Regions from separate parts of the Pectobacterium artocarpous genome, predicted to be linked through region 1. Evidence: predicted binding sites of a transcription regulator. Region 1 holds the regulator's gene; each other region holds the start of a gene.
What was found. The regulator CRP, encoded in region 1, controls carbon source genes, mostly activating them, when cyclic AMP is high. The targets are predictions, from matches to a motif close to ATGTGANNNNNNTCACAT.
Positions count from the first base shown of each region.

Region 1 (3,142 bases):
AGGTAAGCATGACGAGATTATGGGAATCCGCCATCGCTCGCTTCCGCTGGAAGGTGTGCAGTTTCATCCAGAAAGCATTCTCAGCCAGCAAGGGCATCAACTTTTGGATAATTTCCTTAAAATTTAGCGAGATAGAAAGTTATTCTCTACAGTAGCCGATTTAATATTGCCTGTAATTGATTTTTTATGCATATTTATTGACTATATTTTCATTTCGACATAATGGACAGCAGAGTGAGGCAGCAAATGGCAGCAGAGCAGAAAGCAGTGACACGGGATACTCACGATAAAGTGATTTTGCCGGTTTATGCACCCGCGAAGTTTGTACCAGTGAAAGGTAAAGGGAGCCGCGTCTGGGATCAAGATGGCCGTGAGTATATCGATTTCTCCGGCGGCATTGCGGTTACGGCACTGGGTCACTGTCATCCTGCGCTGGTGAACGCATTGCAGCAACAGGGTGAAAAGCTGTGGCACACCAGCAATATTTTCACCAACGAACCTGCGCTACGCCTCGCCAGCAAATTGATTGATGCCACTTTTGCCGACCGCGTGTTCTTTGTTAATTCTGGTGCTGAGGCTAACGAAGCCGCTTTCAAACTGGCGCGCCACTATGCGGTTAAACGCCATAGTCCTTATAAAACCAAGATCATCGCTTTCTATAATGCGTTCCATGGCCGCACGCTGTTTACCGTTTCAGTTGGCGGACAGCCTAAATATGCCGATGGTTTCGGGCCTAAGCCTGCGGATATTGTCCATGTTCCTTTCAACGATCTGGCTGCGGTCAAAGCGGTGATGGACGATCACACCAGTGCCGTCGTGCTGGAGCCGATTCAGGGTGAGGGCGGTATTACGCCTGCGACACCTGAATTTTTACAAGGTGTTCGCGATCTGTGCGATCAGCATAAGGCGCTGCTGGTGTTTGATGAAGTGCAGAGCGGAATGGGGCGCACTGGCAAACTATTCAGCTACATGCACTACGGCATTACGCCGGATATTCTCACCACCGCTAAAGCGCTGGGTGGCGGCTTCCCGATTAGTGCGATGCTGACGACGGAAGAAATTGCCTCTGTGATGACGGTCGGGGTACATGGAACCACCTATGGCGGTAACCCGCTGGCCTGTGCGGTGGCGGAAGCTGCGCTGGATATCATCAATACGCCAGAAGTGCTGTCAGGCGTGGCGGATCGGCACGCTCGCTTTGTCAGTGAGCTGGAAAAAATCAACCAACAGTACGGTGTATTTGAACAGGTGCGCGGTATGGGGCTGCTGTTGGGGGCAGAACTGAAATCGCAGTGGCATGGCCGTGCGGGCGAGTTTCTGGCTGCTGCAACGGCTCAGGGCCTGATGGTGTTGATGGCGGGTCCGAACGTCATCCGCTTTGTGCCGTCTTTGATCATTGATGAAGACGACATTGTGCAGGGGATGGAGAAGTTCGCCAAAGCCGTCGCACAGGTTGTTAACGCAGCAAACTGAGTGATGTTCTTAAAAGAGCAGCGATAAAAAACGTAGGGAACGTTTTTCCACGCCGCTTGCGACGGTCTGTAAGGGGGAGCAGGGATGGCACACCATAAAAAAGCGTGAGGCCGAGGCTTCACGCTTTTTTGTTGGTAGGGTAGAGCAACAGGGATTTAGCGAGTGCCGTAAACGACAATTGTCTTACCGTGCGCAGAGATCAGGTTCTGGTCTTCTAACATTTTCAGAATGCGGCCCACGGTTTCACGCGAGCAGCCAACGATTTGCCCAATTTCCTGACGGGTAATTTTTATTTGCATACCATCTGGATGCGTCATGGCATCAGGTTGTTTAGCCAGGTTGAGTAGGGTTTGGGCAATACGGCCAGTTACATCAAGGAAGGCGAGGTTGCCGACTTTCTCTGAGGTAACCTGGAGTCTGCTTGCCATTTGTGCAGACAGACGCATGAGGATATCTGGGTTAACCTGGATTAGCTGGCGGAATTTTTTATAGGAAATTTCAGCCACTTCACAGGCGGTTTTTGCCCGCACCCAAGCGCTGCGTTCCTGACCTTCTTCAAACAGGCCGAGCTCACCAATAAAATCGCCCTGATTGAGGTAGGAAAGAATCATTTCCTTGCCTTCTTCATCTTTGATTAGCACTGCGACAGAGCCTTTCACGATGTAGTAAAGCGTTTCTGCTTTTTCACCTTGGTGAATAAGCGTGCTCTTCGATGGATACTTGTGGATATGACAATGGGAAAGGAACCATTCGAGAGTTGGGTCTGTTTGCGGTTTGCCGAGAACCATTCGCTATCATCCTCTGTTGTAATTCACTGCGCAAATTACAGGGGTCAGAGTTCCCTGTACGGCGTGTTTAACTGCTAAAAAAACAAAATTCAGTCTAGGCAGAATGACGTCAGGGAATATACTGGAACCACTGACCCTTGATTTTCCGGTGCTGCCTTGCCGCACCGTAAACGTGGCTGGGTATATCTGGCTACGTCATCATCTTCTTCGTTTCTGGGTTTGTCCAGAAAAGGTCTATTCTATTTTCGTTTTAACACAGCTTTAAGGATGTGTCTTGTGTTGTCTCGCTTCAGCATGACAAAGCTCTGATTAACGCTGATTTTTGTACAGTAACGGTATAAATTTTCAAAAAATTTTTAGTGGAGAGGCACCATGCAGGCACGGGTAAAATGGGTTGAAGGCTTAACGTTTTTGGGCGAATCCGCGTCAGGACATCAGGTGTTGATGGACGGCAATTCCGGCGATAAAGCGCCCAGCCCGATGGAAATGGTGTTGATGTCTGTGGGGGGATGCAGCGCGATTGATGTGGTTTCGATTCTGCAAAAAGGCCGCAACGATGTAGCGGATTGTGAGGTGAAACTGACGTCAGCGCGCCGGTCTGAAGCGCCGCGTTTATTTACCCATATCAATCTGCATTTTATCGTGACGGGAAAAGGGCTGACCGACAAAATCGTTGAACGCGCTGTAGCCCTGTCGGCGGAAAAATACTGCTCTGTGGCACTGATGCTGGGCAAGGCCGTTGAGGTGACGCATAGTCACGAAATTCGGGTGCTGGCTTAATCTCTTTCTCTGGGCACGACATTGCCGCGCCCAGTTTCGCTTATTCGATGGTTTTCCCTTCCATTAACCGCTGCACCAGCGGTGCCATGATGAGTTCCATC
Region 1 covers NZ_JBJXVK010000003.1:211,772-214,913, forward strand. The annotation lists gene ACKQAD_RS03035 (aminodeoxychorismate synthase component II) at 1-127, shown strand, start outside; gene argD (bifunctional acetylornithine/succinyldiaminopimelate transaminase) at 247-1,473, shown strand; gene crp (cAMP-activated global transcriptional regulator CRP) at 1,629-2,261, opposite strand; gene ACKQAD_RS03050 (OsmC family protein) at 2,634-3,041, shown strand; gene ACKQAD_RS03055 (phosphoribulokinase) at 3,082-3,142, opposite strand, start outside.

Region 2 (3,142 bases), on a different contig from region 1:
GTACAGGTTTACCCTGAATATGAATTTCACCTGCGGACGGTGAATAGTTGCCGCTCAGGATCTTTAACAGCGTCGATTTGCCCGCTCCGTTTTCCCCCATCAATGCATGGATCTGGCCGGCATGGCAGGAAAAACTGATATCCGACAGTGCTTTAACACCGGGAAACTCTTTACCGATCCCATGAAATGACAAATAGGGTGACTGTGCAGCCATCTCTGTTTCCTCATAACAATGCAGGTAACGCGCGGATAACCTCGACCAGCGTTATGCCGATCGGCGTTATCCGCATCGTGACAAAATCAGGCGTGATTACATCAGGCCTTTTTTCTCCAGTTCGACCTTAAAGTTGTCACGGGTGATCAGCACCACGTCAGTCACTTCGGTGAATTTCTCCGGTTCAACGCCTTTGGTGACCCAGTCGTTCAGCATCTGGATACTCTTATAACCGTGAATATCCGGGCTGGGCAGCAGTGAACCAAAGAAGCCCGTCGCTTGGCCTTTGGACAGTTCACTTACCGCGTCCACACCATTAATACCGATACCAATGACGTTTTCCGCTTTAAAGCCCTGACCTTCTGTCGCACGCACGCCCCCCAGCACGGTGTTGTCATTCATGCCGACAATCAGCCAGTTTTTCACTTTCGGGTGCTGAACCAGCATCGAGTTGGCGGCGTCGAACGCGCCGGGGATATCGTTAGATTTGGTGGGAACCTGATAGATCTGTTTTTCAGGGAAGCCTGCGGCTTTCAACGCTTCCATCGAACCAGAGGTACGGCGACGTGCGGTATCCAGTTCGTTAGCAGTAATCGCCATCACGGCGGTTTCATCCACCTTCCAGCCACGTTTATTCATCTCTTTATACAGTTCCTGCCCCTGACGCTCGCCAATTTTGGTGGCGGCCATCATCACCAGCGGCACGGTATCCATCGGCTGGCCTTTGGCATTGACGAACTGATCGTCAACGGCAATCACTTTCAGATCGTAGCTGCGTGCTTTCGCCATAATGGCAGGCCCCAACTTCGGATCAGGCGTACAGATAACAAAACCTTTTGCTCCACTGGCCGCCAGACTGTCAATCGCGTTCAGGGTCTTTTCCCCATCGGGAACCGCAATCTTTATCACATCAAAACCGAGATCTTTTCCTGCTTTATCAGCAAATTTCCATTCGGTCTGGAACCAAGGCTCTTCCGGTTGTTTAACCAGAAATCCCAGCTTTGCGTTCTCTGCCATAGCTGATTGTGACATAACCGCAGCCAACCCGATGGCTGCCAGCGCCTTAGTGAATTTATGCATGATGTTCTCCGGTGTAATTATCTTTTCGTTCGCCAGCAACGCCGACACGCGTTCGCGTTGTGGGTAAGGTATTTCCGGGCTGGTAAAGGAAAAACACAGACTTAGCGCAGTTCCTTTACTGAGTAGCATTCAGACGCTTTATGTTTTAGTCGTTATTTCAGGTCCGAATATAGAGCTTTATCACATCACGGAACAATGACAGGTTTGTGCATACATTTAGCAATTTTAACCAATCATTAACCTTTGACGGGCTTCACACAATGGCTGCGGGCGACAGAAAAATACATACTTCCAGCTAACCACTCCTAACCGCCTCTTCCTGTCCCTGCCTATCGTAAACAGTAATGATTTGGGATTAATGAGGAGCAAAGCATGAGTGCGGGCGCTATTACGATTGGCCTCGACTTCGGCAGTGATTCGGTACGCGCCTTAGCCGTTGACTGCCAAAGCGGGCAAGAGCTGGAAACAGAAGTGGTCTACTACCCCCGTTGGCGTGCGGGTAAATATTGTCAGCCTGCCAACAACCAGTTCCGACACCACCCGCTGGACTATATCGAATCACTCGAACAGGCGATTAAGGTGGTGGTTTCCCGTCTGACGAACGAACAACGGCAACACATCATTGGCATCGGCGTGGATTCGACCGGATCCACACCCGCACCGATTGATGAGCAAGGCCAAATTCTGGCGCTGCGTCCTGACTTTGCCGACAATCCCAATGCCATGTTTGTGCTGTGGAAAGACCACACGGCAATAGAAGAAGCGGAAACCATCAATACGCTGTGCCGGAGCGGCCAGTTCCCGGATTACACCCGTTATATCGGCGGCGTTTACTCGTCTGAGTGGTTCTGGGCCAAAATCCTGCATGTCTCGCGCCACGATGAAGCCGTGCGTCAAGCAGCCGTTTCCTGGATCGAACTGTGTGACTGGGTGCCCGCTCTGCTTTCCGGTACGCAAGCGCCTGCCGATATTCGCCGTGGCCGGTGCAGCGCCGGACACAAATCACTCTGGCACCCGAGTTGGGGCGGACTGCCGCCGAAAGATTTCTTGCACGCCCTCGATCCCTGCCTGACCGAAACATTGCAGTACCCGCTGTTTACCGATACCTGGACCGCCGAACAGCCGGTCGGAACCATTACCGCAGAGTGGGCGCAGCGGCTCGGCATCCCCGAAACCGTCATCCTGGCGGGCGGCGCGTTTGACTGCCACGTTGGCACCGTCGGCGCAGGCGCACAGCCGTATACGTTGGTCAAAGTGATTGGTACGTCCACCTGCGACATTTTGATCGCCGACGACGCACGCATTGCCGATCGCACCATCGCCGGTATTTGTGGGCAGGTCGACGGCAGTGTTGTTCCCGGCTATATCGGCCTCGAAGCAGGACAGTCCGCTTTCGGCGATATGTATGCCTGGTTTGGGCGGCTGTTGGGTTGGTCATTACAGGAAGCGGCGAAAGACTATGCCGAACAAGGTCATCCCGAACTCAAAACATCATTACAAGCGATGGAAGCCAAACTGCTGGAACGGCTTACCCGTAGCTGGGAAGAAAATCCCACGCTGGATCACTTACCTGTCGTGCTGGACTGGTTTAATGGCCGCAGAACGCCGTTCGCCAATCAGCGACTCAAAGGCGTGATTACCGATCTCAATCTGGGTACCGATGCCCCCACGCTGTTCGGCGGTTTTATTGCCGCGACGGCCTTTGGCGCACGCGCGATTATGGAATGTTTTGAAGATCAAGGCGTCCCCGTCGAGAACGTACTGGCACTGGGCGGCATCGCCCGAAAATCCCCTGTCATCATGCAGGTATGTACCGATGTGATGAATCGTCCCGTGCAGATCGTCGCC
Region 2 covers NZ_JBJXVK010000014.1:83,124-86,265, reverse strand. The annotation lists gene araG (L-arabinose ABC transporter ATP-binding protein AraG) at 1-214, opposite strand, end outside; gene ACKQAD_RS10925 (arabinose ABC transporter substrate-binding protein) at 311-1,294, opposite strand; gene ACKQAD_RS10920 (ribulokinase) at 1,667-3,142, shown strand, end outside.
Region 2: a site for CRP is predicted at 1,463-1,480, ahead of ACKQAD_RS10925 (arabinose ABC transporter substrate-binding protein). Genes of this name have one in related genera too.

Region 3 (3,142 bases), on a different contig from region 1:
CGTCTACGCCGCCTTCGTTGGTGATATTGGCGGACAGCGCTTGCGGACTGTTAAACGGCGTGTCGCTCTCAATGCCCATCAGAGACCAGGTGCCGGAGCTGAGATAGGCGCTGTCGCGGCTCTGCAACGGCGCGCCGACCACCGCGCTGGCGGTATCGTGCGTGGCGACGGCAGTGACGGGAATCTGTCGTCCACTCGGTGCTGTCCAGTTTCCCACGGCGTACCCCGGTTGCACGGGTTCGCTCAACCAGCGGCGTGGAATATCCAGATAGTCCAGCAGTTCGCTATCCCAGGTTTTCTTTTTCAGATTAAGCAGTTGGGTCGTACTGGCGTTGGTGTATTCGCAGACCAGATTCCCCGTGAGGCGATAATGAAAATAGTCAGGGATCATCAACAGGTGTGCCACCTGATTCAGATTTTCAGACGGCGTATCGCATAGCGCTTTAAGCTGGTACAGCGTATTAAACGGCAGGAATTGAATGCCAGTACGTTGATAGATCGCCTCACGCCCCAGTTCGGCGCTGACGGTAGCCATCACGCCGTCGGTGCGGTGGTCGCGATAGGAGTAGGGCGGGCCGATACGCTGCCCGTCCTTATCGAGTAGTACATAGTCCACACCCCAACTGTCGATCCCAATGCTATCAGGCGCGATACCCATGGCATCGATTTGGTGTAATCCGGTGAGGATATCACGCTCCAGAGCAGCCAGATCCCACTGGTGGTGGCTGTCCTGAAACACTAGCGTATTGCTGAAACGGTGAATTTCTTTCAGCGTCAGATGCTGCGTTGCGGTGTGCAAGGTTGCCAGCATGACCCGACCACTGGATGCCCCTAAATCCACCGCCACGATATTCTTCACCGCCATAGCCGCACTCCTTATTGTTGGATGTGTTGCAGTGTAAGGAGCGGTAACGGATGCCACCTTCCGATGAGTGCCATCTACAACAGGCGGCTGGCAAAATGACAAAGCTGACCGTGAAAGGGCTCACAATCTGGGAAATTATCTAGGGAATAACCACGTAAAAATAAGGGAAAAGCGGTGTGATCCTTACCACACTTCAATCAATTGGGCGGCGCGATCTTAAAAAAAGAGCAGTCAGATGGCGCGTGAGTGACGGTAATTTAAGGTCGGTTCTGTGGCTTCTGGCTACCCTTTTTCAAAGGCCGCATTTTTGCCAGAGGCTGAATGGAGAACTGAAATGACGTTACTTCGTGGTGATGATTTTTTTACTTCTCGCGCCGTGACGGTCGCGGTAGAGCCGCGTACCCCACAGACGGCGTTTCCTGAGCACTATCATGATTTCTGGGAAATTGTTCTGGTGGAGCAGGGCGCTGGCGTCCATGTGTTTAACGATCAGCCCTTTGCGCTGTGCAGCGGAACGGTGTTCTTTGTTCGCGATAACGATCGGCATCTGTTTGAAGACGTGGAAGGGCTGTGCCTGACCAATATGCTGTACCGTTCGCCGCATGGGTTCCGCTTCCTGTCCGATATCGCTGCATTTTTGCCATATGGCCCGAACGGCGAGTGGCAAGGGCAATGGCAAGTGAATACGGTGGGGATGCAGCAACTGAAACAGTCGCTCAATAGTCTGGCGGAGCTGGCGCAGAGTGATGCGCCGGAGGCGATTGCGGCTAGCGAAAGCCTGTTTCTGCACATTCTGGTACAACTGCGTCAACACTGTTTCCAGACGCAGGGCAACGGTTCTGAGCATCATGGGGTGCAGGCACTGTTGGGCTGGCTGCAAAATAACTACAGCGAAGAGGTGAACTGGGGCAATTTGGCCGATCAATTCTCACTGCCGCTGCGTACGCTGCATCGTCAATTGAAACAACATACCGGGATGACGCCACAACGCTATCTGAATCGGTTAAGATTACTGGAGGCGCGTCGGCGGTTGCAGCAGAGTGACGATTCGATCACCACTATTGCGCACGCCTGTGGGTTTAGCGACAGCAATCACTTCTCGACGCAATTCCGCAAGGCATTTTCGCAGGCGCCTAAGTCACTACGCCATCAGGCGTTTTCTCGTGAAGAGTAGGTAACAGCAACGGCGGATGAGGAAATGGCGACAGCAATACGGGGTTTGAAATTACAGACTGAAGACTATTTCCTCACCGACAAGAATGCCGTGATGGTGGCTGAACGCCATCCACAACCCGTATTTCCGCTGCACCATCATGATTTCGATGAACTCGTCATTGTCTGGCGTGGCAATGGTCTGCACCTCTGGAACGATGTGCCTTACCGCATTACCCGTGGCGATATGTTCTATGTCTCCGCGAACGATCGCCACAGCTACGAATCCGTCCACGAGCTTGAGCTGGACAACATCCTCTATATTCGTAACCGCCTGACCCTATCCGCCGACTGGCAAATGTTACTGCCTGGCGGGGATCGTCCACAAAGTCAGCGCCACTGGTGTTTAGGTTCGGAAGGTATGGATACCCTTCGCGAGAAGGTGGATGCGCTGAGGCAGGAGTGCATGAAGTCGGATGCGTTGTCGCTGCAACTGAGTGAAGCGCTGCTGTTGCAGATTGCGTTGCTGGCGGCGCGTTATCGCCACACACCGGATAATCCACAACTGGCCGATGCGCACCAGTTGGATATGTTGATGAATGCGCTGCGTGCCAGCATTGCGACCCCATTCCGCTTTGAAGCCTTCTGCGAACAGCACCACTTCAGCGCCCGCAGTTTACGTTCACGCTTTAAAGAACAAACCGGCATGAGCGTGCCGCACTACCTGCGCCAACTGCGGCTCTGTAAGGCGATGGAACTGCTGCGTTATGACCTGCAAACGATTGGCGACGTTGCCGCGCTGTGCGGTTTTGAAGACAGCAACTACTTCTCCGTCGTGTTCCATCAGGCGTTCGGCGTCTCGCCCAGCGCCTATCGCCAGCGCTTCCTGAATGTGGAGTGACACTCGCATCGTTCGGGGCTAATATCAGTGGTGACACCAATACTATTAACGGGAGCACACTATGGCTGACACCACACGTCAAACCACGACGCTGCGCATCGATCAAGACATTAAAGAGCGGCTAAAAACGCTGGCCGATGACCGCCACAGTTCAGCCCATGCGCTGATGCTGGAAGCCATTGCCGAATACGTTGAGCGGGAAGAAAAACGCAGCCAGTACCGTA
Region 3 covers NZ_JBJXVK010000018.1:35,146-38,287, forward strand. The annotation lists gene rhaB (rhamnulokinase) at 1-865, opposite strand, end outside; gene rhaS (HTH-type transcriptional activator RhaS) at 1,200-2,039, shown strand; gene ACKQAD_RS12845 (helix-turn-helix domain-containing protein) at 2,064-2,918, shown strand; gene ACKQAD_RS12850 (CopG family ribbon-helix-helix protein) at 2,980-3,142, shown strand, end outside.
Region 3: a site for CRP is predicted at 1,040-1,057, ahead of rhaS (HTH-type transcriptional activator RhaS). Genes of this name have one in related genera too.

Region 4 (3,142 bases), on a different contig from region 1:
TTGGTTTACCATGCCCGCAATTACACGGAAATCGAAGGCGATCCGCTGTATGATCCAAACCGCCATACGCGAATTAAAACGTTCAGTTGGAATCGTGACGGCATGCCCGAGTTCGGTGAACCGCCCGCAGACAGCCAATAAGCGAGAAACGGTTGCGTTGGAAAGAACCCTGGGAAACTATACCAGCGCACCATATATCGTCAGAAGCGCGACAACCACCACCAGCACCAACGTCACCTTTTTAGCCAGCGTCACAGCAGCTTTCGGCGTTTCGACAGGGTCAATATGGGGTTCACGCGCCAGAGAAAATTGCGCCAGTTGAGTGAGTACCCAATATTGCGAACTGCGAAAATCCCCCAGCGAGGCGAACCAGGCCGGAAGCGCTTTTTCGCCGTGCCCCAGCAAAGCGTAAGCGGCACCTGCCAAACGTGCAGGAATCCAGTCAAGCCAATGCAGCAAGCTATCCACACCAGACTGCGCGCGTTCCAACGGGGTGTGATGGCGAGCAAGCCAGGTCTGTCTGGCGCGTAAATACGCATACCCCATCAGCGCAATAGGCCCGAATGATCCAGCCGCGATGAACCAGAACAGCGGGGCCAAATAAAAGCGGAAATTTATCCACAGCAGCGCATTTTGCAGTTCTTTCAACTGCTCGCTTTCCCCCGTACCAACGGGCAGACCGTGAATCAACGCCAGTTCCGCCGCCATTTCCCGGCTGGCATCCGCCTCGCCGCGCTGCGCCGCCTGCAAATAGCGCCGATAGTGCTGACGAATTTCACCCGCGCCAACACACATCAGGCTGATAACAATCCACATCAGAAAAGAAATCAAGCCGAACAGAATACCGCTGGTGAGCCACAGCAGGCCAGCCACGATGCCCATGCTGCACAACATCAGAAACAGCGTTTGAAATAAAGACGGGGATGGAACGTGCCGGAATACGACCTCAAGCCGATGATCGATCTGCCAGTGCTCCCCCTGTTTGAACAAGCGCTCCCAGGCCAGCGTAAGCAACAGTGTAAACAGCGTCATTAATCTAGGCTCCCTTTGTTCTCTGTCCAGTTTTCTTGTAGCTGACGATGATAGCCGTCCCAGTCAAATGCCGGGCCGGGATCGGTTTTACGGCCCGGAGCAATGTCGCTGTGTCCGGTAATTCGCGATAACGTGATGGGATAAGTCCGCATTAATAGACGTGTAATCGCCACCAGAGAGTGATATTGCTCCATGGTAAAAGGCAGCGTATCCGTCCCTTCCAACTCAATGCCAATAGAGAAATCGTTACAGCGTTCGCGACCTTCAAACGCCGAAACACCAGCATGCCAGGCGCGCTGATCGAACGACACATACTGTGTGATCTGTCCGTCACGGCGAATCAGGCAGTGTGCCGCGACGCGTAAATGAGAAATATCGGCGAAATAGGGATGCACCGAGGGATCCAAAGTAGCCGTAAACAGTTGGTCAATATAGGGACCGCCAAACTCACCGGGCGGCAGACTAATATTGTGGATCACCAGTAGGGAAGGCACCTCATTATTCGGGCGGCCATCATAATGCGGTGAAGGCGTGTGTGTAATGTCGGATAACCAGCCATTTTCCAAAAGCATCAGCGATAACCTCGCATCGTATCGTTTGCCGGCTGAATCAGGCGAAAAATCAATTTCAGGAGTAAAAGGCGTAAAAACCATGTAGCCAAAAATCCTTGTATCCAAGATACCATGTTTCACGTCATGCTATCTATTCAACTGGGTATCAATAGGTTTTACCGTTTGTTTTGTGATGTTCTCGCCGCTTTCCTGTTCACTCTTGCTCTTAATCCCCTTTTCAGCCAGATGAAATCCCCAATACTAAAATGTGATTAAAATCACATTAAAAATGTAATAACACAATAAAAGGCAATCGTTTTCGTGCATTGCATCTATTTTTACTTAAAATGCATGACAAAATTATCTTCTGATTTTTTTAGATATTGCCAAAACTTATTCCACGATTTTACGCATGGCGTAAATGACGTCTAACACTATGGTACTTAAGATGAAAAAAACTTTCGCCGCAGGCGCCTTGTTCGCACTGTCATGCTCAATGCCTGCCCTTGCCGACAGCAATAAAGCCGAATACCTCTCCGACTGGTGGCACCAAAGCATTAACGTCGTCGGCAGCGCCCACACACGTTTTGGACCGCAACTGAACAGCACGACCTATCTGGAATACGAAGCGTTTGCGCGTAAAGACTGGTTCGATTTCTACGGCTACGCCGATGCGCCTAAGTTTTTTGGTGGCGATCCCGACAGCCGTGGCATTTGGGACAAAGGCTCACCTCTGTTTGTCGAGATCGAACCACGTTTCTCCATTGATAAACTGACGGGAGCTGACCTGAGCTTTGGTCCGTTTAAAGAGTGGTATCTCGCCAATAACGTGATTTACGATATGGGTCGCAACAGCGGTTCGCGCCAGAGCACCTGGTACATGGGCTTAGGTACCGATATTGATACCGGTACCGACCTGTCTCTGTCATTAAACGGCTATGCCAAATACCAATGGCAAAACTATGGTGCAGCTAACGAAAACGAGTGGGACGGCTACCGTGTAAAAGTGAAATACTCTTACCCACTAGGTTCTCTGCTGGGCGGCAACGTCTCATATATCAGCTTCACCAATTTCGATTTTGGTTCAGAGCTGCGTGATAAATCGAATGCCAGCCGTACCAACAACTCCATCGCCTCCAGCCATATTCTGGCGTTAGGCTACGACCACTGGCACTACTCTTTCGTCGCACGTTATTTCCACAACGGCGGTCAATGGGCTGATGGCGCAGAACTCAATTTCGGCAAAGGTCCGTTTGAAGTGAAATCTACCGGCTGGGGTTACTATCTGGTCGTCGGTTACAACTTCTAAAACCGCATGCCCCTTTCCGGCGACCAGCGATGTTCGCCGGAAGATAAATAACATTAATACATTGAATATTAAAAATTATTCATTCTGGATGTCCTGATATAAACAAGGTAGCATAGACCTCCGAATCCCCCCTTCGGAGTTTTGTCATGTCAACGCGTCGCTACAGTCAGGAACAACGCCAAAAAGCCTTGCTCGCTCGTATTGCACAAGATATCCCCGCCAGCGTGCAGCTGGCATTGCGTGAAGATTT
Region 4 covers NZ_JBJXVK010000002.1:174,978-178,119, reverse strand. The annotation lists gene ACKQAD_RS01860 (glycoside hydrolase family 43 protein) at 1-141, shown strand, start outside; gene ampE (beta-lactamase regulator AmpE) at 178-1,032, opposite strand; gene ampD (1,6-anhydro-N-acetylmuramyl-L-alanine amidase AmpD) at 1,032-1,604, opposite strand; gene ACKQAD_RS01845 (nucleoside-specific channel-forming protein Tsx) at 2,032-2,892, shown strand; gene nadC (carboxylating nicotinate-nucleotide diphosphorylase) at 3,039-3,142, shown strand, end outside.
Region 4: a site for CRP is predicted at 1,850-1,867, ahead of ACKQAD_RS01845 (nucleoside-specific channel-forming protein Tsx). Genes of this name have one in related genera too.